3 regions of the Pseudomonas sp. ZS1P83 genome follow, and region 3 is predicted to be linked to each of the others. Evidence: riboswitches for the same ligand, from Rfam matches in the RefSeq annotation. Region 3 holds a riboswitch; each other region holds the start of a gene.
What was found. A riboswitch is a leader RNA that binds a small molecule or an ion and turns the genes downstream of it on or off. The one in region 3 is predicted to bind cobalamin.
Positions count from the first base shown of each region.

Region 1 (7,722 bases), 740 kb from region 3:
CGCGACCGCTTGCACGGCGGCGTCGAACAGACGGATCAAATTGGCGAAGGCATCGCGAAAGAATCCGGAGACGCGCAAGGTCACGTCCACGCGCGGCCGGTCCAGCAGGCTCAGTGGCAGAATTTCGAAGTCGTCGACCCGCTGACTGCCCGTCGCCCAGACCGGGCGCACGCCCATCAGCGCCATGGCCTGGGCGATGTCATCGCCGCCGGTGCGCATGGTCGCGGTGCCCCACACCGACAGGCCGAGTTGGCGCAGGTGATCGCCGTGGTCTTGCAGGTGTCGCTCAAGAATCAGGTTGGCCGACTGGAAACCGATGCGCCACGCGGTGGTGGTCGGCAGGTTACGCACGTCCACCGAGTAGAAGTTGCGCCCGGTCGGCAGCACGTCGAGTCGACCGCGACTCGGCGCACCACTGGGGCCGGCCGGCACGAAACGGCCGCTGAGCGCGTCGAGCAGACCGCGCATTTCCGCCGGACCGCAGGCGTCCAGCCGTGGAGCGACGACCTCACGCAGGCTATCGATGATGGCTTTCACCTCTGACCAGCCTGGCGCGTTCAGCAGCTCACTCTCAGTGTTCAAGGCCTGCTCGATCAGCTGTGTGGCGAACAATTCCAGACGTTCGCGGGTATCACCGGCTGTGCGCCAGACTTCATCGGTGAGGGTTTGCAGTTCAATCGGACGCGGCCCGGTCCAAGGTTCGGCGAGCGCACAATCCAGCGGATCGAAGCCCAACGCGAACGCCTTGGCCAGCGCCCGCAGCAGACTCGAATGTGCGCCACGCCCATCGCCACGCGGGATACGCAGCAACGCCAGCAAGGTGTCAATACGCAAACGGCCGGTCGGCGACTCGCCGAACACATGCAAACCATCGCGGATCTGCGACTCTTTCAAGTCGCACAAATACGTGTCCAGACGCGGCAACCAGATCGCCGCATCGGCATCACTGTCGAGCTTCTCATCCAGTTGCAGTTCACGGTCGATGTGCGTTTCGCGCACCAGTTGCAGGATGTCGCGCTGCAATTCCCGGGCACGGCGCGGATCGAGCAATTGCGCTTCGTAATACTCGTCGGCGAGTAATTCGAGGTTGCGCAACGGACCGTAGGTTTCGGCACGCGTCAGCGGCGGCATCAGGTGATCGATGATCACGGCCTGGGTGCGGCGCTTGGCCTGGGCGCCCTCGCCCGGGTCGTTGACGATGAACGGATAGATGTTCGGCAGCGGCCCGAGCAACGCATCCGGCCAGCAATTCTCCGACAGCCCGACCCCCTTGCCCGGCAGCCATTCCAGATTGCCGTGCTTGCCGACGTGGATCACGCCGTGGGCGCCGTAGGTATTACGCAACCAGAAGTAGAACGCCAGATAACCGTGAGGCGGCACCAGGTCCGGGTCGTGATACACCGCGCTCGGATCAACCTGATAACCGCGCGTCGGTTGGATACCGACGAAGGTCAGGCCAAAGCGCAACCCGGCGATCATCATTCGCCCGCCACGGAACATCGGATCGCTTTGCGGCGTGCCCCAACGTTCCAGCACGGCCTGGCGGTTGGATTCCGGCAAGGCGTTGAACATCAGCAGATAGTCGTCCATCGACAGGCTTTGCTGACAGGGACGCTGGTCAAGGGTGTCGAGGTCGTTGCTGACGCCACCGAGCAATTGCTGGATCAACGCGGTGCCCGTGTCCGGCAACTGCGCCGGTAGCGGATATCCTTCGGTGTGCAGCGCACGGAGGATATTCAGCGCGGCGGCCGGGGTGTCGAGGCCCACGCCGTTACCGATACGCCCATCACGGGTCGGGTAGTTGGCGAGGATCAGGGCGATGCGCTTCTCGCCATTGGGCACGCGCGCCAGATCAATCCAGCGCCGCGCCAGTTCGGCGACAAAATCCATGCGTTCAGGTTGCGGTCGGTAGCAGACCACGTCGGATTGACTGCGCTCGCTGCGCCAGGCCAGGTCCTTGAAGCTGATCGGCCGGCTGATGATTCGGCCATCCAGTTCCGGTAGCGCGATGTGCATCGCCAGGTCACGTGGACCGAGCCCCTGTTCACTGGCGCGCCAACCGGGCTCGTTGTCCTGGGCGCAAATCGCCTGAATCACTGGGATGTTGCGACGAAACGGTCGCAGGTGCGGCGCTTCGGGGCTGGATTGAGCGAAACCGGTGGTGTTGAGAATCACCCCCGCTTCGACTTCATCCAACCAGTCCTCGACCGCCGTTAGGCAGCCGGGCTCTTTCAAACTGGCCAGCGCAATCGGCAACGGGTTCAACCCCGCGGCCTGCAAACGCTGGCAGAAAACATCGATGAAACCGGTGTTCGCCGCCTGCAAATGCGAGCGGTAGAACAGCACCGCAGCTACCGGTTGATCGGCCTGCCAGTCGGCTTGCCAATCGTGAAGGTCTGCGGGGCTTTTTTGCGGATGGTAGATCGCCGTGCGCGGCAGGGTTTGCGGCTCGGCCCAGGCGTAATCGCGTCCCAGCCAACGATTGGCGAGGCAGCGGAAAAAATCCAGGGCATTGCTCATGCCGCCCTGACGCAAAAAATGCCAAAGCCGATCGCGGTCGCCGGCAGCCACGGTGCTCAGGTCGCTGAGTTCCGGGTCCGGGCGGTCATCGCCGGGCACCAGAATCAGCTGCACGCCGCGCTGAGACAACTCTACCAAGCGCTCCACGCCATAACGCCAATAGGCGATGCCGCCGTGCAGCGAGATCAGAATCACCTTGGCGTGGCGCAGCACTTCGTCGACATACAGGTCGACCGACGCGTGATTCTGCACCTGCATCGGATTGGCCAGGCGCACGCTCGGGTAATCGTCGGGTAACTGCTGTGCCGCTTCAGCGAGCAGCGCCAGGCTGGAATCGCCGCTGCACAGGATCACCAGTTCGGCGGGGGTCTGTCCAAGGTCGGCAATGTTGTCATCCGACACGAAACCGCCGGGCTGGGTCCTGAGCAGGTGCATGGCTTAAACGCTGAGCGCAGCGCGCAATTGCGCTTCGAGTTGCGCGGCGTCGAGTTCCTGGCCGATCAGCACCAAGCGCGTGGTACGCGCTTCTTCGGCGCCCCACTGACGGTCGAAATGCTTGTCGAAACGCGTGCCCACGCCCTGGATCAGCAAGCGCATCGGCTTGTTCGGGATCGCAGCGAAGCCTTTTACGCGCAGGATGCCGTGCTTGACGACGAGTTGGGTCAGCGCGTCCATCAGCAGGCTTTCGTCGGCTTGCGGCAGTTCGATGGAGATCGAATCGAACGCATCGTGATCGTGATCGTCTTCACCTTCGTGGTGGTGATCGTGGTGGCTGTGGCGGCTGTCGATGTGCTCTTCGGAACCGGCGCCGAGGCCGATCAGCACGTCCAATGGCACGCGGCCGCTGCTGGCTTCGATGACTTTTACGGCGGGCGGCAATTCTTCGGCGACTTCCAGGCGCACACGGGCCAGGTCTTCGGGGCTGATCAGGTCGGCCTTGTTGAGAATCACCAGGTCGGCGCTGGCCAGTTGGTCGGCGAACAGCTCGTGCAGTGGCGATTCGTGGTCCAGGTTCGGGTCGAGTTTGCGCTGGGCATCGACCTGGTCCGGGAAAGCCGCGAAGGTGCCGGCGGCGACCGCTGGGCTATCGACCACGGTGATCACCGCGTCAACGGTGCAGGCGCTGCGGATTTCTGGCCACTGGAAGGCTTGCACCAGCGGTTTTGGCAGGGCCAGACCCGAGGTTTCGATGAGGATGTGGTCGAGGTCGCCGCGGCGGGCGACCAATTCGCGCATCACCGGGAAGAATTCTTCTTGAACGGTGCAGCACAGGCAGCCGTTGGCCAATTCATAAACGCGGCCGCTGGCTTCTTCCTCAGTGCAGCCGATGGAGCACTGCTTGAGGATTTCGCCGTCGATGCCCAGCTCGCCGAACTCGTTGACGATCACCGCGATGCGGCGGCCCTGCGCGTTGTCGAGCATGTGCCGCAGCAAGGTGGTTTTGCCCGAGCCGAGGAAGCCGGTAACGATGGTGACGGGGAGTTTGGCCAGTGTTTTCATCGGATGCCCTTTGGCAAGGTGGCGGGCATACGGGACGACGACCGGCAACGCGGACGCGCGTGCCTGAAGAGTTCGCCACCGGATCACCCCGCCCGGTTGAAAGTGAGAATCTGTGTCGAGGCAGGTCTCCTGGCTGACGGCTTGCCAGTCGTTCGACTGGCGTTGGCTGCGCCTTCCCGCGGGCCCGATGGACAGGGCTTGCAGTGGCGTGGCAGCCAACAGAACCGTTCACAGTTGCGGGGGCAGCCGCGGCATCGACCGCGTTCCCTTCTTAGCTTCGGCAGACGCCGAAGAACCTCGAAAGCGCAAGGCTACGCATCGTGTGGGGGCGGGTCAATGTCTTGTGGCGCCCTCACCGGCCCCTTCGCGGGCAAGCCTCGCTCCTACAGATCGGTGGTGTTTCTGTAGGAGCGAGGCTTGCCCGCGAAGAATTCACCTCGGTCTCGAGTTGAGAACCCTTGCCAATTGACGCCCAACCCCCGGCCATGCTCTCCTACACACCTTGTTACGGGTGCCCTTCACAGGGTGAAACGGGAAACCGGTGAATCATGTGCTTTACTCTAAAGTCATGTCAGTCCGGTGCTGCCCCCGCAACGGTAAGCGAGCGAAGCGTCAGATCCACTGTGCCAGCAGTTTGGCATGGGAAGGTGATGTTTGCAGGTCAAGGCGAAAGCCAGCGCCCCTCGTGAGCCCGGAGACCGGCCCGCAACACAAAGTGACCATTACGATCACTGAATAACAAACCCGCGGTGGGCGGGCGCTGTTTGAACCTCTGCGTGCCCGACTCGCAGGGGTCTTCCATGCGCTCTATTCACCCGCTGACTGACCAGAGGGAAGCGCCATGTCGATCATCAGCAGTACCGGCAGCAACACCGATAAGAGCACCGCCAGCACCACCACGACCCTGACTCAACGCCTGACCGCCGCTGTGTGTGCGTCTATCCTTGGCGCCAGCCTGGTGTATTTCGCCGGTTTCTCGCACATCGAAGCGGTGCACAACGCCGCGCACGATACCCGCCACAGCTCTGCGTTCCCGTGCCATTGAGACCTGCTGACATGATCAAGCGTATTGCGCAAACCGCAGGGTTCACCGGGCTGCTGGCCGCCCTATTGCTGACCCTGCTGCAAAGCTTCTGGGTGGCTCCGCTGATTTTGCAGGCTGAGACTTACGAAAAATCCGAGCCTGCCGCTGTTGCAGTTCACGAACACGGCGCGGGTGCTGTCGCCGCTCACACTCACGACGCCGAAGCCTGGGAACCGGAAGACGGCTGGCAGCGCGTGCTGTCGACCACGGGCGGCAACCTGGTGGTAGCGGTCGGTTTCGCCCTGATGCTTGCCGGTCTTTACACCTTGCGCGCACCGACTCGCACTTCCCAAGGCCTGCTCTGGGGCCTGGCCGGTTATGCGACGTTCGTGCTGGCGCCGACCCTCGGTCTGCCGCCTGAGCTGCCGGGCACTGCCGCGGCTGATTTGGCGCAACGGCAGGTCTGGTGGATCGGCACTGCCGCCTCCACCGCAGTCGGCATCGCATTGATCGTGTTTAGCCGCCACTGGTTGATGAAAGTGCTCGGCGTGGCCATTCTGGCCGCTCCTCACGTGATCGGCGCACCACAACCGGAAGTCCACTCGATGCTGGCTCCAGAAGCCCTGGAAGCTCAGTTCAAAATCGCTTCGCAGCTGACCAACGTTGCGTTCTGGCTGGCCCTGGGCTTGATCAGTGCCTGGTTGTACCGTCGCAAAAGCGATGGTCAATACCACGCATGACTGACACCAGCGCAGCGCCGACCCTGGTAGTTGGCCTGGGCTGCCAGCGCGGCTGCCCCGTCAGCACGCTGCGGGCGCTGCTCGATCAGGCGTTACAAGCTCATAAGATCGAACTTCGCCAGATCATGGCGCTGGCCAGCATCGAACTGAAGCGCGAAGAACCTGGCTTGATCGAGTTGGCCGAACAGCTTGAATTACCATTGATGTACTTCAGCAGCGAACAACTGGCCGGCTATCAACCGCAACTGAGCCACCGCTCGGACATTGCGTTCGAACGCACCGGCTGCTACGGCGTCGCGGAAAGTGCCGCCCTGGCCCTGGCCGAACAACTGGCCCAGGCACCGGCAAAATTGCTGATTTCACGACAAAAATATGCCCAGGCCACCTTGGCATTGGCCTGCGTCGCCTAAAATCCTCGATAATCCCCGCCTTCGATCATGAGCAATCTTCATCTGAAGCTTTGTCCAGCCCCTTTTTCTCACAGGAACCGACGATGACCGTCTACTTCATTGGCGCAGGTCCCGGCGACCCGGAATTGATCACCGTCAAAGGCCAACGGCTGATTCGCAGCTGCCCGGTGATCATCTACGCCGGCTCCCTGGTGCCCGCCGCCGTGCTGGAGGGCCATCGCGCCGAACACGTGGTCAACAGCGCCGAACTGCACCTGGAACAGATCATCGAGCTGATCAAGACTGCCCATGCCAAGGGCCAGGACGTGGCTCGTGTACATTCCGGTGATCCGAGTCTTTACGGTGCCATTGGCGAGCAGATTCGCTACCTGCGCGAACTCGACATCCCTTTTGAAATTATTCCCGGCGTCACGGCCACGGCGGCCTGCGCGGCACTGTTGGGCGCCGAACTGACGTTACCCGATGTGTCGCAAAGCGTGATCCTGACCCGCTACGCCGACAAGACCGCCATGCCCGCCGGCGAAGCGCTGGGCAGCCTGGCACAGCATGGGGCGACCATGGCGATTCATCTGGGGGTCAATCATCTGCAGAAAATCCTGGTTGAATTGCTGCCGCATTACGGAGCGGATTGCCCGATCGCGGTGATTCACCGAGCGACCTGGCCGGATCAGGATTGGGTGGTGGGGACGCTTGAGGACATTGCTGCGAAGGTTGAAGCCAAGGGATTTCGGCGCACAGCATTGATTCTGGTGGGCCGAGTGTTGGGCAGTGATCACTTCAGTGAGTCATCGCTGTACCGCGCTGGGCATGCGCATCTCTACAGACCCTGAGCCAAGCACAACCCTGTGGCGAGAAGATTTATCGCCCATAAAAAAACGGCGCTCACGGGGCTAATGCCAGTCAGTTAAGCTGACTGGCATTTTTCTTTCTGATCGGATACTTCGGTGATTTAAGCCGGATGGCCCGAGGATAAATACGCTCCTCTCGCCGATGCGGCAGGACATAGTGCGGGGCTGAGGCATGCAACTCAGCCAGGTACTTGGGGATGTTCCCGGAACGGTCGGCGGAGACGCTGTTGATAAACCCGAGAATCGCCCAGGTGCAGGCGGTAAAACTCATTTCGCATGGGTAAATACCTGGACAGTGACGACTCATCTCCACCATCTGATAGCGCAACAAGTTGTAGCCCAACAACACCCCCCACAGCTCCTGCTCGATCATCTCGGGCGTCTTGCTACGCAACGTATAACTGCTGTTGAGCAAGGTCTGTTTCATCTCCCGAAACCCTAATTCGACTTCCCATCGCTGGCTGTACAGGTCGACGATTTCGTCGGATGGAAAGCGCAGCGGGTCGGCCATTGAGGTCAGGATCTGACACACCTTGCCTTTGACGGTTTTGCTCAGAAGTCGCGCGGTCAGGCGCTCCGGCAGCCCCGGCCATTGCTTGCGGGCCTGCGGCGAAGTGTTTAATGAGACAACCGCATCCTGGCGCCCCAAACGCTGAAGCACTTCGTACTGCGAGCCTTTT
Region 1 is NZ_CM142706.1:1,814,662-1,822,383, reverse strand. Features, by position in the region: gene cobN (cobaltochelatase subunit CobN) at 1-2,955, opposite strand, end outside; gene cobW (cobalamin biosynthesis protein CobW) at 2,959-4,020, opposite strand; cobalamin riboswitch at 4,123-4,335, opposite strand; cobalamin riboswitch at 4,513-4,741, shown strand; gene ACYZT0_RS08790 (CbtB domain-containing protein) at 4,862-5,065, shown strand; gene ACYZT0_RS08785 (CbtA family protein) at 5,077-5,784, shown strand; gene ACYZT0_RS08780 (cobalamin biosynthesis protein) at 5,781-6,194, shown strand; gene cobM (precorrin-4 C(11)-methyltransferase) at 6,278-7,024, shown strand; partial or broken gene ACYZT0_RS08770 (IS4 family transposase) at 7,095-7,722, opposite strand, start outside.
Region 1: linked by a shared signal. The riboswitch ahead of ACYZT0_RS08790 (CbtB domain-containing protein) and the one ahead of cobO (cob(I)yrinic acid a,c-diamide adenosyltransferase) in region 3 are both predicted to bind cobalamin.

Region 2 (7,722 bases), 830 kb from region 3:
CCAAGGCCGCTCGGAAACCCAGAGCCACTGCGCGGTGTATCGCCCCTGGGGCAGTTACAATTCGGTGGACAGCGGCACCCGCCACCAGGTCAAGCACATCACCGTGAAACCTGGCGCGCAACTTTCCCTGCAAATGCATCACCACCGCGCCGAACACTGGATTGTGGTCTCCGGTACCGCCCAGGTGACGTGCAACGAAAAGGTTTTCCTGCTCACTGAAAACCAGTCCACCTATATCCCGATCGCTTCGGTGCATCGCCTGTCCAACCCCGGAAAAATCCCGCTGGAAGTTATAGAGGTGCAGTCCGGCAGCTACCTGGGCGAGGACGATATCGAGCGCCTGGAAGATGTCTACGGTAGGACCCAACAGGTCAAGAGTTGAGCCCATTTACCAGAAGCGTACCTTGGTTGTCGAACGAGGACGATACGCGAGCGTCGTTGGGATAGAACCCTAGAGATCAGAAAGCCCGCGGTTAGCGGGCGCTAGGGGAGGCTCTTGGGGCTACGGCATTGTGCAGTCCTTCGCGCCCAACATCACTGGAAAGAAACATGGGCACGTACCGGATGGTCGTGCGGCATTTCTGTGGGCACTTGCACTGGCGGGCCTGCCGACGGCCATGGCTGCGATCAAAAAGAACCATCCTCTGCGCAGTCGTTTGAAACGGATATCTGCCGTCATATTTTTACGATTTCTTTACGGTGGGTGTTTTTGCCCGCAACGATACTGGCCGCGATTTTTTTGATCGTCCATGCGCCTTGCTTTTCCGATGGCCCTGGAAAAATGTATTGCCCAAGGATGGCGTGCAGTGACTCCCCGCTAATTGAGAGAAGCGCCCCTTGAGTGAGACAGCGACCGTTGCAAACGAAGACTTCCCATCCAAAACCTCAGGAGTGGGCTTGCTCGTCGCTGCTGTCGGGGTGGTTTACGGAGACATTGGCACCAGCCCCCTCTACACGCTGAAAGAAGTGTTTTCCGGCCACTACGGCGTTCAGGTAAATCACGACGGCGTGCTGGGCATTCTGTCGTTGATCTTTTGGTCACTGATCTGGGTAGTCTCGATCAAATACGTGCTGTTCATCCTGCGTGCCAACAACCAGGGCGAAGGCGGCATCATGGCATTGACGGCGTTAGCCCGCCGCGCAGCAGCACCTTATCCGCACATGAGCAAGGTACTGGTTTTGCTTGGCCTGTTCGGTGCGGCACTTTTTTACGGAGACAGCATGATCACCCCGGCCATTTCGGTGCTCTCTGCGGTTGAAGGATTACAGCTGGCGTTTGACGGAATAGAGCACTGGGTGGTGCCCTTGTCAGTGATCGTGTTGGTGGCGCTGTTCTTGATACAGAAACATGGCACAGCTCGAATCGGTATCCTGTTTGGCCCGGTCATGGTGCTGTGGTTTGTGGTGTTGGGTGCCCTTGGGATCTACGGGATTTTGCAACGTCCCGAAGTGCTGCAAGCGCTTAACCCTGCTTGGGCAGTGCAATTCTTTGTGGTTCATCCGGGAATGGGTGTGGCGATTTTGGGCGCTGTCGTGTTGGCATTGACGGGTGCTGAAGCACTGTATGCCGACATGGGCCACTTTGGTCGCAAACCGATTTCTCGTGCCTGGTTTATTTTGGTGTTGCCGGGGCTGGTACTCAATTATTTTGGCCAGGGTGCCTTGATCCTGGAGAACCCGGAGGCTGTGCGTAATCCGTTCTATTTGCTTGCGCCGAGCTGGGCACTGCTGCCGATGGTCGCGCTCTCCACCTTGGCCGCCATCATCGCTTCTCAAGCAGTGATCTCTGGTGCTTTCTCCCTGACGCGCCAAGCCATTCAGTTAGGGTACGTCCCTCGCATGTTTATCCAGCACACTTCCAGCCAGGAGCAGGGGCAGATTTACATCGGCACGGTCAACTGGGCGCTGATGGTCGGTGTCGTATTGCTGGTGATCGGTTTCGAGTCATCCAGTGCCTTGGCCGCCGCTTATGGAGTCGCGGTGACGGGAACCATGTTGATCACGACAATTTTATCCTCGGCCGTCGTCCTGCTCCTTTGGAAAACGCCGCGCTGGCTGGCCATCCCGATGCTTCTCGGCTTTTTGTTAGTAGACAGCCTGTATTTCGCGGCCAACGCGCCGAAAATTTTTCAAGGCGGTGCGTTCCCTGTGATTGCCGGCATTGGCCTGTTCATCTTGATGACCACATGGAAACGGGGCAGGAAGATTATTGTTGAGCGGCTGGATGAGACCGCGCTTCCACTACCACTATTCATCAGTAGCATCCGTACGCAGCCTCCCCATCGCGTACAGGGCACGGCGGTTTTTCTTACGGCCAGGGCAGATGCTGTTCCGCATGCGCTACTGCACAATCTCCTGCATAACCAAGTTTTGCATGAGCAAGTGGTACTGCTCACCGTGGTGTCCGAAGACAGTCCTCGCGTGAGTGCTGACCGGCGATTTGAGGTTGAAGCCTATGGCGAAGGGTTCTTCCGGGTCAGTTTGCACTTTGGTTTTATCGAGGAGCCCGATGTACCCCAAGCGTTGAGTCTCTGTCATTTGAATGAGCTGGATTTCAGCCCGATGCGCACGACCTATTTCCTCAGCCGGGAGACGGTGATCCCAACCAAGCGCATTGGTATGGCACGCTGGCGAGAGAGTCTGTTCGCGTTTCTGCTGAAGAATGCCAACAGCAACCTGAAGTATTTCAAATTACCACTGAACAGGGTGATTGAACTGGGGACTCAGGTGGAGATGTAAGGATGAGCAAGGACGCCTCTGCCAGTCGCCTGGGGTTCGACATATCTCGAATACCCGAGAGCAAGTCAAACAGAACGAAATCGCAGGATCTGCGCTCCATCGAAAGGGTCGATTAGGTAATGCGCCTGCACGCCGAACGTATCCTGCAGGCATTGCGGGGTCAGCACCTCCAGTGGCTTGCCGAGGGCCACTAATCGCCCCCGATCCAGTACCGCCAATCGATCACAGGTCAGCGCCTGATTCAGGTCATGCAGGGCTATCAATGTCGTCACTGGCAGAGCCTGTACAACTTTTAGAATGGCGAGCTGATGCTGGATATCCAAGTGATTGGTCGGTTCGTCCAGCAACAGAATCTGCGGGCGCTGGGCCAAGGCGCGAGCGATGTGGACACGCTGACGTTCACCGCCGGACAGACTGTGCCAGGTACGGTTTTTCAGGTGCGTTGCATCGACGTCGCGCAGCGCCTGCAGGACGATGGCATCGTCCTCACTTGACCACGGGCTCAAGGCCGACAGCCACGGCGTTCGGCCCAGGGCTACGGCGTCAAACACACTGATGGCATCCAAGGTGTCGGCCTGTTGCTCAACCACCGCCAGGGTTTGCGCGATGGTTTGCCGTGACAGCGCCTTGAGGCACTGGCCGTTGAGGTGGATGTCTCCCCGGCCAGGGACGCGCACGCCGGCCAGCAGTTTGAGCAGCGTGGATTTTCCCGAACCGTTGGGCCCGACGAGGCCCAGGGTTTCACCACGACGGATGTCTAGGTGGATGTTGTGCAGTAACTCAGCGTCGCGGACATGGAACCCGAGGCCGGAACAACGCAGTACGGAGTCGCCGATAACAGGCGAGGCAGCATTCATCGGGCATTCCTCCGACCGATCAGGATCAACGCGAACACCGGCGCGCCAACCAATGCAGTGATGACCCCGACCGGGATCACCTGGCCTTTGATCATCGTCCGGGAGAGGACATCGGCGGCGATCAGAAACACTGCACCACCCAGCGCACTTGCCGGCAGCAGACGCGCATGCCGGGTGCCCAGCAGCAGTCGCACGGCATGGGGAATGACCAGTCCGACGAAACCGATGGAGCCGACGATCGACACCATCACTGCCGTCACCAGTGCGGCGCAGCTGATCAGTAGAAATTGCACTCGGCGTACCGGAATACCGAGCGAGGCGGCTGAGTCGGCGCCAAAAGTGAAGGCATCCAACGCCCGACGGTGCCACAGGCACACCGCGAGACCGATCAATGCCACGGGCACCGACAGCCACACCGATGGCCAGCGCACGCCGCTGAGATTGCCCAGCAACCAGAACATGATGCCGCGGGCCTGTTCGGAACTGGCCGACTTGGTGATCAGAAATGCCGTGAGCGCATTGAACAACTGCGAACCGGCAATCCCCGCCAGGATGATCTGCCCGGTACCGCCGTTTGAGCCACTGGCACGGGCCAGTAAAACAACCACGGCGAAGGCGGCAACGGCGCCGGAAAACGCCCCGACCGACAGCGAAATCAGCCCCGCCCCGAGGCCCAGCAATGCTACCAGTACAGCGCCCGTCGAGGCGCCGGCAGAAATGCCGAGCAGATAAGGATCGGCCAGCGGGTTACGCAACAGCGATTGCAGGATCACCCCGCAGGTGGCCAGGCCCGCACCGCAGGCCGCTGCCACCAGCGCGCGGGTCAGGCGGTAATTCCAGACGATGCCTTCGTCTATCGGGTCGAGGACATAACCAGCAGTCCACAGTTTGTTGGCCAGCACCTGGAACACCACGCTCGGTTCGATGCTCGTTTCACCGATGGCCACACCGGCAATCACGGCCAGCAGAAGTGTCAGCAATGCCAGCAGTGTACGAATCAGCGTCGTGGTCATTTCGGTAGGTCGGAGCCGTTGATGGCTGATGCCAGGGCTTCAAGGCCGTCGAACATTCTCACGCTGGCCTGCATGGCCATGGCGTCGAGGATGATGATGCGGTTGTTTTTCACGGCGTCCATGTTGCGGGTCACTGGGTCGCTGCGCAGGAATTCCAGTTTCTTTTGATAGTCGTCAGCCGGGAAGCGACGGCGATCCATGCGTGCGATGACCAGGAAGGTCGGGTTGGCCTTGGCGATGGTTTCCCAGCCGACGGTAGGCCATTCTTCGTCGGACTCCACAACGTTACGCACGCCCAAGGTGTTGAGCATAAAGTCGGGAATGCCCTTGTGCCCGGCGACATAGGGATCGATATCCAGACTGGCGCTGGAGAACCAGAACAGCGCGCTGGTGTGCTTCAGATCCTTGTTCTGTACGGTGGCAATGGACTTGGCCAGGCTGGCCTTGAGTTGGGCGTTCAGCTGCTGGCCACGTTCCTGCACATCGAAGATTTCAGCCAATTGGCTGATGCTTTTGTAGAGGCTGTCGATGCGAAATGCCTCCAGACGTGTGCCGTCGGCACCGACCAGGTTGTCCTTGGCTTCGCAGTCGGACGGCATCAGGTAGGTCGGGATCTTCAGTTCGTGAAACTGGTCGCGAGTCCCAACCACGCCTTGCGGACCGACCATCCACTCCAGTTCCACGGCCACCAGTTGTGGACGCTTGCCGATCACCGCCTCGAAACTCGGCTCGTTATCGGCCAGGCGTTCGATCGTGTCGTTCTCTGTCTTGTACTTGGCCAGCACATCGTTGAACCACAGCGAAGTGCCGACCAGCGTGTTGCCAAGGCCCATGGCGTAAAGCATTTCTGTGCCAGCCTGGCCGATGGTCACGGCACGGCTGGGTGCCTGCTGAAAGGTCAACGTGCTGCCACAGTTCTCGACAGTCAGGGGATAGTGGGTCGGGGTCGCATGGGCGAGGGTGGACAGACCCAGGGCCGTGGCGAGGGTGGCAAGGCGGGACAGCAGCATGACGCAATCTCCATTTGACCGTACAAGAGCAGGGGTACGGACTGGAAACACATCATCGAACGCTGCCATTGAAGCAGTGAAGTGCCGATCACTCAGGTGAGGCTCGGCGCAAGGATGTCCTTCCCGGACACCCCGCCGGTTAGTGATTTGCTTGGCCGGCAGGTCTCCTGACTGATGCGTCGTCGCCAGGCTCCAGCCTTCCCGGGAGTGATCCCAGTGGCAGTTCAGGAGCAGGCTCAGCATCTACAGTTGCGGGGGCAGTTCCGTTTGATGCCGTGTCAGGCATCTCGGATTCCCTATTAATCCCATTTGGAAACCGGCGGCCGGCATGGTAGTCGATCATGCCGAATAGCACCACTGACCGGCACTGTGTGTCTGGCGCATCCGTGCGCCAGACGGCCGGCTTTAGCGTTTGATCAGGGAAATCTTGGTTCCTTCAATGCTGACCCCAGCCATTAACCCCTGCTGGTCGAAAATGAACGCGTAGGCATCGTCTTTCAGCGTCGAGCTGGACAAATTCTTCGACACCCCTTCATCAACCACAACAACAGTGGGTCCTACGCCGATTTCCCAGCCCTTGGTTTCGCGTACATAGTTCACGGCTTTGTCGGTCATCAGGAAAACCACATAGCCATACGACTGAGCGCCTGCTTGCAGGCCCCATGACCCGGTTACGGAGTTGTAATAACCCACTACTGTCTTGCCCTTTAACAATTCGCCTTCGCCATAGCTACCGCCAAACACAAGGCCCGCCTTGATAATTTTCGGGAAGACCAGTATTGCTTTGGCGTTGTGCGAGATTTTTTCGGCAAAGGGCGTGGCCTTGTAGAGCGTCTGCAACGCTTGCCGAGAATCGACATTCAGATCCTCGGCGGTTGCCGCAGCTGCAGTGTTCAAGAAGCTCGCCGATGCCAGTGAGGCGGTCGCAAGGACGATCGATAGGAAGAACCGCATTGACTGAGTCATTTTCGTACTCCGATACGGGAGCATTGGATATGAGCAGCAGTCAGCGCCTGCCCCCGGCAGAATTCGAGCCTACTGAAGTTATCCGGCGCACCCTAAAGTGTGTGAACCACTGGCTTCGCCCTCGAATGAAGCAGGCCATGGGCCTTTGATCATGGGCGATGCCATCACCTGCTTTGACCTCTGCGCCGAGGCCGGGTTCGTCGTCAGAGACCTCAGTTTTACTGACGGACTCGGTCAAGCTACCAAACCCGCAGCAGGCAACCGCATAAGTGTTGAATGTCTGCTTCTGGCCGAAGTTCCCACGCGTTTACAAAGCACTGTTGCACAAGTCTTTCACCAGCATGCAGCCGGGGGCATGGGTGATGCACAGTGGCGGACGTGACGCCTGCACGATCGATTGAGGCGTCACACCGCACGCCCAGAATACCGGTATTTCGTCAGACTCAACGGGTACGGCATCGCCGTTGTCCGGGGTCTCAAGTGCGCGGATACCGATCAGCGACGGATCGCCGATATGCACGGGAGCGCCGTGGACGTTGGGCATGCGTGCAGTGATTTGAATGGCTTGAATGGCTTGAATGGCTTGGATGGCGGCAGCGGCTTCATCGGCCGCATGCTGACCACCAGCTTGCCACTCAGTCGCGCGGTGGGGCGCGTGTCGCTCAAAAGCGACGTACGTTATGCGCGCAGTACCGAAGACGGCAACTTTCGGGATCTCGACAACCAGGCCTTCGGTGCGTTGCAAAGCGCGCTACGACTACAACTTTGCCGCACTCGGTGTGCCGGGGTTGACCTTCATGACCCGCTACCTCTCTGGCGACAATGTGCAACGAACCGTGCTGGGCGAATCACCTGGATGAGAATCGCCTGATCGTCAGCTATACGCTGGCTGTGGTAGATGATTTTCAGGGGGGGGACTGTCAATTTGTATATTCAATTCAGGAATAAGCAAATCAATATATATTCCTTTTAATATTAGTCCGAGAAGTTCATTTTGAAGGCCTGCACATCCGTGCGGATGTATCTGACCTCAGACAGGAAGCCTCATCATGACCATCAAAGCGATCAACGTCCGCAACCAGTTCAAGGGCGTCATCAAGGAAATTGTGACGGGCGAAGTGGTCTCCGAAATCGATG
Region 2 is NZ_CM142706.1:1,911,180-1,918,901, forward strand. Features, by position in the region: gene ACYZT0_RS09210 (mannose-1-phosphate guanylyltransferase/mannose-6-phosphate isomerase) at 1-382, shown strand, start outside; partial or broken gene ACYZT0_RS09215 (organoarsenical effux MFS transporter ArsJ) at 501-623, shown strand; gene ACYZT0_RS09220 (potassium transporter Kup) at 838-2,739, shown strand; gene ACYZT0_RS09225 (ABC transporter ATP-binding protein) at 2,805-3,596, opposite strand; gene ACYZT0_RS09230 (FecCD family ABC transporter permease) at 3,593-4,609, opposite strand; gene ACYZT0_RS09235 (ABC transporter substrate-binding protein) at 4,606-5,619, opposite strand; cobalamin riboswitch at 5,760-5,955, opposite strand; gene ACYZT0_RS09240 (lipid-binding SYLF domain-containing protein) at 6,025-6,585, opposite strand; partial or broken gene ACYZT0_RS09245 (D-glutamate cyclase family protein) at 6,893-7,245, opposite strand; partial or broken gene ACYZT0_RS09250 (OprD family outer membrane porin) at 7,329-7,412, shown strand; gene ACYZT0_RS09255 (TOBE domain-containing protein) at 7,635-7,722, shown strand, end outside.
Region 2: linked by a shared signal. The riboswitch ahead of ACYZT0_RS09235 (ABC transporter substrate-binding protein) and the one ahead of cobO (cob(I)yrinic acid a,c-diamide adenosyltransferase) in region 3 are both predicted to bind cobalamin.

Region 3 (7,722 bases):
AAGCACGGCCAAGGGCTTGGCACCGGCCGGCAAACCCAGCAGGTCCGCCAGGGCTTGCGGCTCGAACAGCGACACCCAGCCCATGCCCAGTCCTTCGGCGCGGGAGGCCAGCCAGAGGTTCTGGATCGCGCAGGACAACGAGGCCATGTCCATTTCCGGCAAAGTGCGACGGCCGAAGATATGGCGCTCGCGATCGTCCATCAGCGCGGCGACCAACACTTCGGCGCAGTCGTTGATGCCTTCGACTTTCAACTTCATGAATTCGTCAGTGCGCTCGCCAAGGGCTTCGGCGGTGCGGATGCGTTCTTCTTCCACCAGTAACTGAATCTTGCCACGCAGGGCTCGATCACTGATGCGGATGAAGCGCCAAGGCTGCATCAGGCCAACACTCGGTGCCTGATGCGCCGCTTCGAGCAGGCGCCGCAGTAACGCGGGCTCGACCGTGCCGCCGCTGAAATGACGCATGTCACGGCGTTCGCCGATGGCTCGGTAGACCGCTTCGCGTTCGGCCTGGCTGAATGCGTGGTCAGTCATGGCCTCTTCGCGGGCAAGCCCGCTCCCACAGGGTTTTGGTCAGGCGCAAATAGCGCGGCAACCGCCGATGGATTGGACGGGAAATAGAAGTGCACATAAGAGGCGGTCATCCGCCCTTCACGATAAACCGCCTCTGCCCCACGCCCGCCGTTAGGGCTCAGGCCACGAGCGATTGGCTCAAGCTCGGTGCTGGTCAGCGAATGGTGATAGGTGTGCCCGCGCAACGAACCTTCCGGCAACTCGACCGCCTGCAACGCCAACGCGGCCAGACGCTTTTGCATCACCGCATCCCCCGCCAGCAAGCCGACCATTTCAGCGCGAGCGCCCTCGACATCGGTCAACGAATCAAGCAAATAAAGCATGCCACCACACTCGGCCAACAACGGTTTACCCGCCGCATGGTGAGCGCGGATTGCGGACAGCATTGTGGTGTTCTGTGACAGCGCCACATGGTGCAGTTCGGGATAACCGCCTGGCAGATAGAGGCTGTCCGCTTCCGGCAATTGCGCATCACGGATCGGCGAGAAAAACGCCAATTCGGCGCCCATGGCGCGCAGCAGGTCGAGGCTCGCGCCATAGGTGAAGGCAAACGCTTCGTCACGGGCCACGGCAATTCGCACTCCGGCCAGCAACAGCTCGGCAGCGATCTCATCAGGGGCTGCGAATTCCACCGCCGGTGGCAGCGCGACCTCGCAACTGCTGGCCAGTGCATCGGCCGCTGCATCGAGGCGCAGGTCGAGATCGTTCAACTCACTGGCCTGAACCAGACCCAAATGACGACTCGGCAATTCGATCCCGGTTTCCCGGGACAAGGCACCGTACCAGCGCAAACCTTCAGTGAGGCTGCCTTCAAGTAATTGCGCGTGACGCAGGGTGCCGACGCGGTTGGCCAGCACACCGGCAAACGGCAAATCCGGCTGATAGCGCGCCAGCCCCAGGGCCAGTGCGCCAAAGGTCTGGGCCATGGCGGTGCCGTCGATCACACCCAGCACCGGCACACCAAAATGCCGCGCCAGATCAGCGCTGGACGGCGTACCGTCAAACAACCCCATGACGCCTTCGATGAGGATCAGATCGGCTTCGCCGGCGGCTTCCCACAACAGACGACGACTTTCCTGCTCGCCGACCATCCACATGTCCAGTTGATACACCGGCGCACCGCTGGCGCGCTCGAGAATCATCGGGTCGAGAAAGTCCGGGCCGCACTTGAACACGCGAACCTTGCGCCCCTGATTGCGATGCAAACGGGCCAGCGCGGCGGTGACGGTGGTCTTGCCCTGACCGGAGGCCGGCGCGGCAATCAGTACCGCCGGGCAGTGACGACTGATTTTCATAATGTAGTATTCACAGCTCGACGCCTTTTTGCGCTTTGATCCCGGCCTGGAACGCGTGTTTGATCACGCCCATTTCGGTGACCGTGTCAGCTAGTTCGATCATCTCCGGCTTAGCGCCGCGACCGGTGACCAGCACATGCTGCATCGGCGGACGCGCCTGCAAATCGCTGAGTACCTGATCGAGATCGAGGTAGCCGTGCTTGAGCGCAATGTTCAACTCATCCAGCACCACCAGGCCAATCGACGGATCACTGAGCAATTCGCGGGACACCGCCCACGCCGCTTCAGCGGCGGCGATGTCACGCTGGCGATCCTGGGTTTCCCAGGTGAAGCCCTCGCCCATCACATGAAAACGCACCTGTTCCGGGAAGCGCCGGAAGAACAGTTCTTCGCCGGTGCTGTTGCGCCCCTTGATGAACTGCACCACGCCACACTGCATGCCGTGGCCCATGGACCGGGCGAGCATGCCGAAAGCCGAGCTGCTTTTTCCTTTGCCGTTTCCGGTCAGCACCAGCAGCAGGCCGCATTCATTCGGGGAGTTGGCGATGCGTTCGTCGATCACGGCTTTTTTGCGCAGCATGCGTGCCAGATGACGTTCGTCACGATCGGGGGTATCAGGCATGGGGAGCTCTCCGTTGAGGCTGGATAACGGCGGGCAGGCACAAGAATAGACGGCAAAAAGCCTGGCATCGCCCACCGTGATGCCGCTGGATGGATCAGGCCGGTCTCCGGGCTCATGAGCGGCGATTCGCCTGACTGCGCGCCTTCCCATGTCGAGATCAACACAGTGGCTCAAGGCGCAGTCTTTACTCATTTACCGTTGCGGGGGCAGCGCCGGGATCGTGGTTCTTCATTAGTTGAATGAACGTACTCACCGGCTTCCCTGTTTCACTCTGTCGACCAAGGTCACAGAGCACCTGAAACAAGCCGCGAAGGTTAGAGGGTTGGGGATGGAGCGTCAATTGAAGACAGGCAGACTGCGAGCGAATAACTGCCGTCGATCAATTATCTGACGCCAATCTTGTGCCACACTCCCAGCAGTGATATCAAAGAGCCACAACCTCACAACACAATAACAAAGGTGAGCCACATGCAAGGCATGATCATCAGCAATCCGAAGCTGGAATTCCTGCGCCCGGTGCTGGAACGCTGGTTTGACTGTATCGACCGCTACAACGCCGTGCGCGGCGATAACGACACGCCTTACTGGTTCGACGAAAAAGCCAACCTGAGCCTGCTGTCCGCCGCTGCGTGGATGGCGGAAATGGTTACACTGCAACAAACACCGACCCGTAAACAGACCGAAGAAGGCGAACGCAATGGCCGCGCCGATCTGTTTATCGCTACCCGCGAAGAACGCGCTTACCTTCAGACGAGCCAGCGCTGGCCACGCGTCAACAGCCTGAACCTGACTCAAGCATTGCAGGACATCACCAGCGACGCCAAGCGCATCAGCTACGCCAGCGACCTGAAACTCGGCTGCCTGTTCGTTGCGCCACAAAAGGCTCAACAAAGCACTACTCCGGAAGAACTCCAGGACATGGTCCACGACCTGCAAAAGGAACACACCTGCGCGGTGGCCTGGTATTTCCCCTACGCCTATCGCAAGTTGCGCAACGAAGCCGGCAACTATCACCCCGGCATTGCCGTGCTGCTCAAGGAAGCCCGCGGCTGACCGGTTGAACCATCGCGCACCTGCGCTTCTCTATTGATTAGAACAATGCATTCATAGGGAAGATCAGCATGCGCAAGCCTCAGTTCGCTCTCGTCATCGTGTTCGCCGGAGGGCTTGCCGCCTGTGGTGAAACCTCCAGGCTGCAAGTCTCCGACGGCACCGGCCCGTCGCCCAAGCTGCCAGAACCAAACAAAACCCTGATCCCGACGGTGAACATCGCCCCGGCGATCGGCTGGCCGAACGGCGCGAAACCCATCGCTGCGACAGGGACTCAGGTGGCGGCCTTTGCTGAAGGTCTCGATCACCCGCGCTGGCTCTACGTGTTGCCCAACGGCGACGTGCTGGTCGCCGAAACCAATGCCCCGCCCAAACCCGATGACGGCAAAGGCATCCGTGGCTGGGTCATGGGCAAAGTCATGGGCCGTGCCGGCGCCACAGTCCCGAGCCCGAACCGCATCACGCTGCTGCGGGACAAGGACCACGACGGCATCGCCGAAACCCGAACGGTGTTTCTGGAAAACCTAAACTCACCCTTCGGCATGACCCTGGTCGGCAATGACCTGTACGTCGCCGACACGGACCGCTTGCTGCGCTTCCACTATGAAAACGGCGAGACGGCGGTCAAGTCACAGCCAATGAAGGTGATAGACCTGCCGGGCGGTACGCTGAATCACCACTGGACCAAAAACGTCATCGCCAGCAAGGACGGCAGCAAGTTGTACGTCACGGTGGGCTCCAACAGCAACGTGGCTGAAAACGGCATGGACAAGGAAGAAGGTCGCGCGGCGATCTGGGAAGTGGATCGTGCCACCGGCAACCATCGAATCTTCGCCTCGGGGATTCGTAATCCGAACGGTCTGGCCTGGGAGCCTCAGAGCGGCGCACTGTGGACGGCGGTCAACGAGCGCGACGAAATCGGCAGCGACCTGGTGCCGGACTACATCACTTCGGTCAAGGACGGCGCGTTTTATGGCTGGCCTTACAGCTATTACGGCCAGCACGTCGACATTCGCGTCGAGCCGCGAAACCCCGACCTCGTGGCCAAGGCCATTGCTCCGGACTACGCGGTCGGCCCGCATACCGCATCGCTGGGCCTGACGTTCGCTGAAGGCAACACGCTGCCAGCGCAGTTCAAGGAAGGCGCATTCATCGGCCAGCATGGCTCATGGAACCGTAAGCCGCACAGTGGCTACAAAGTGATTTTCGTACCGTTCAACGCGGGGAAACCGATCGGGCAGCCGATTGATGTGCTCACAGGGTTCCTCAATGACGAGGAAAAAGCCATGGGCCGTCCCGTAGGCGTGGTGATTGATCAGCAGGGTGATTTGTTGGTAGCGGATGACGTGGGGAACAAGGTGTGGCGCGTATCGGCGGCCAAGTAAACGCTTAGCGCTTACGGCACAGGGTCAATCCATCGCCCAACGGCAACAATGACAGATCCACACGCGAGTCATCCTTCAAGGCGCGATTGAGCGCCTGGATGGCTCGGGTGTCTTCGCTCTCGGGATTTTCCTCAAGCACCCGTCCGCTCCACAGCGTGTTATCAAACACCGCCAGACCACCGACGCGCAGCAGTCGCAGGGCGTGCTCCAGATAACGTGGGTAGTTGGCTTTGTCGGCATCAATGAAGATCAGGTCGAACGGCTCTTGCTGATCCAGCAGGGCCAAGGTTTCCAGCGCGGGCGCCAAGCGTAGGTCAATCCGCTCGGCAAGCCCCGCCTCCTGCCAGTAACGACGTGCGATGGCATTGTAGTCGCCGGGAATGTCGCAGCAGATCATCGAGCCGTCATCCGGCAATGCAGCCACCATGCACAAGGCGCTGTAACCGGTGAAGGTGCCGACTTCCAGTAGACGCTTGGCGCCGGTGAGTTTCACCAGTAACGCGAGGAACTGGCCCTGCTCCGGCGCCACTTGCCAGCGAGCCATGGGCAGCGCCTGGGTTTCATCACGCAGACGCTTGAGCAGCGGCGTTTCGCGCAGGGAAACGTCGAGCAGGTATTGATACAGGGAATCGTCGAGATTGAGTGTGCGAGCGGTCATGACAACCTCTGCAATTTAGGGGTTGCGTGCCAAGTGCTCCGGTTGCAAGACGCGCTTGGCACTCAGATAGGCTTTCTGCCAGTAAGCTTTGGACAAGCTGTCAAGCTTCACCGTGCCGCCGGTGGCGGGCGCATGGACGAAGCGACCTTCGCCGACGTAGATCCCGGCGTGGCTGACCTGGGAGCCGCCATTGGTGGCGAAGAAGATCAGGTCGCCGGTTTGCAGTCCTTCCTTGCCCACGTTGGCCGCCTGCATGCTAATCATCTCGCGCGTGGTACGCGGCAGGGAAATGCCGGCGACGTCACGGTAGACATAACCGATCAGTCCGCTGCAATCGAAACCCGAATCCGGCGTGTTGCCACCCCAACGATACGGCGTGCCCACCAGGCCGAGCGCGCGGAACAATACGTCTTCTGCCTCAGGGGAGAATGCTTGGGAGGAACCGAAAACAATGGGCGCGCGAACCACCGGCGCAGGAGGCGGTGTACGGCTGGCGCAGGCGCTGAGCAGCGCTGCGAAGCACATGATTGCGAGGCGGGCCGACGTCGACATAAGGAGAACATCCTGATCTGGCTGCGGCTTTTTCTGCCGGGAGGACAGAAAAGAAAACCGCCTGCGCAGGACGCAGGCGGTTTGCCATCAATAATAGATCAGGATTCTAGCGGCTACGCGGCAAACTTCAAGTAAGACTTTAAGTTCACCTTACAAAATGTCCGCTTACTTGCGTGCCGTGACGATAGTCGGGGCTGCAGTTGGCGCCATCGCCAGTGCGCGCTTGGCTTCGATGAAGGTCTTGCTCCAATAGCTGTCGCCCAGACTATCGATCCGGACACCACCGCTGCGGCGGCTGCTGGAATGGATGAACTGGTTGTCACCCAGGTAGATCCCGGCGTGACTGACGCGGCCGCGACGGCCATTGGTGGCGAAAAACAGCAAGTCGCCAGGCTTCAGTTTGCTGCGCGAAACCAACGGAGCGTCCACGTTGATCATTTCGCGAGTGGAGCGTGGCAGGTTGAGGCCGGCTTCTTCACGAAACAGGTAACCGATGAAGCCACTGCAATCAAAGCCGGCTTCGGAGGTGCCGCCGAAACGGTAACGGGTACCGATCAGGGACATGCCGCGTTCGAGGATGCTGTCGGCCAGAACCGGAAGCTGGTACGACTTGCCGCCAGCGAAGTCTGCCAATTCTTTTTCGGTGGCCGCCTCTTCCTGTTCAAGCGCTTGCTGATAAAGAACGGAAGATTGGGCAGTAACAGAATTTTTAGCCTGCTGTTGCTGCTCTTGCTGGGACACTGGAGAGTGAGCAGCGCAACCGAACAACAGGGTGACGAATGCGAGGGGCACGAGGGGTGCAAAGCGATTTAGCATGGGCACGACCGTGGCTGATAGTTGTAAAGAAGGCGAGACTATGCCCGCTATCAACCTCATTTGCAAATTCAATCGATCTTGATGTGACTTATCGGTTTCTCGTTTACATCTAAGCGCTTAAGTCCGTTTTAGACGTTGGCGCAGCCTGCAACCCCGCAGGAAAGCTGGATTCTTGACGCCTGAAATATGCCAAAACCCGCGACAGGCTTGGGTTTTACCAGCCTAACGTTTCTTTCAGAAAGGGGATCGTCAGCTTGCGCTGAGCTTGAAGGGAGGCCTGATCGAGGCGTTCAAGCAGCTCGAAAAGCGCGCTCATGCTGCGCGTACCGCGGGTCAAAATGAAATGCCCGACTTCATCGGTCAAGTGCAGACCGCGACGAGATGCGCGCAGTTGCAAGGCACGCAATTTGTCTTCGTCGGAGAGCGGACGCATCTGAAAGATCAACGCCAACGTCAGACGGGATTTGAGGTCCGCCAGCTTCACCGGCAGTTCGCGCGGGGATGTCGAAGCGGCGATCAGCAGGCGTCGACCGCTGTCACGCAGACGATTGAACAGATGGAACAGCGCCTCTTCCCAATCCGCCCGACCGGCTACCGCCTGCAAATCATCCAGGCAGACCAGTTCGTACTGTTCGAGGTTGTCGAGGATGGCGATGCCACGATCAAGCAGCTCGGCCAACGGCAAATACACCGCTGGCTCACCCAGTTGTTCGAAGCGCAGGCAGGCCGCCTGCAACAAATGCGTACGCCCTACCCCGTCCTTGCCCCAGA
Region 3 is NZ_CM142706.1:1,077,441-1,085,162, reverse strand. Features, by position in the region: gene bluB (5,6-dimethylbenzimidazole synthase) at 1-534, opposite strand, end outside; gene ACYZT0_RS05240 (cobyrinate a,c-diamide synthase) at 531-1,868, opposite strand; gene cobO (cob(I)yrinic acid a,c-diamide adenosyltransferase) at 1,879-2,490, opposite strand; cobalamin riboswitch at 2,571-2,804, opposite strand; gene ACYZT0_RS05230 (hypothetical protein) at 2,959-3,543, shown strand; gene ACYZT0_RS05225 (PQQ-dependent sugar dehydrogenase) at 3,612-4,925, shown strand; gene ACYZT0_RS05220 (O-methyltransferase) at 4,930-5,583, opposite strand; gene ACYZT0_RS05215 (C40 family peptidase) at 5,599-6,135, opposite strand; gene ACYZT0_RS05210 (C40 family peptidase) at 6,301-6,951, opposite strand; gene hda (DnaA regulatory inactivator Hda) at 7,166-7,722, opposite strand, start outside.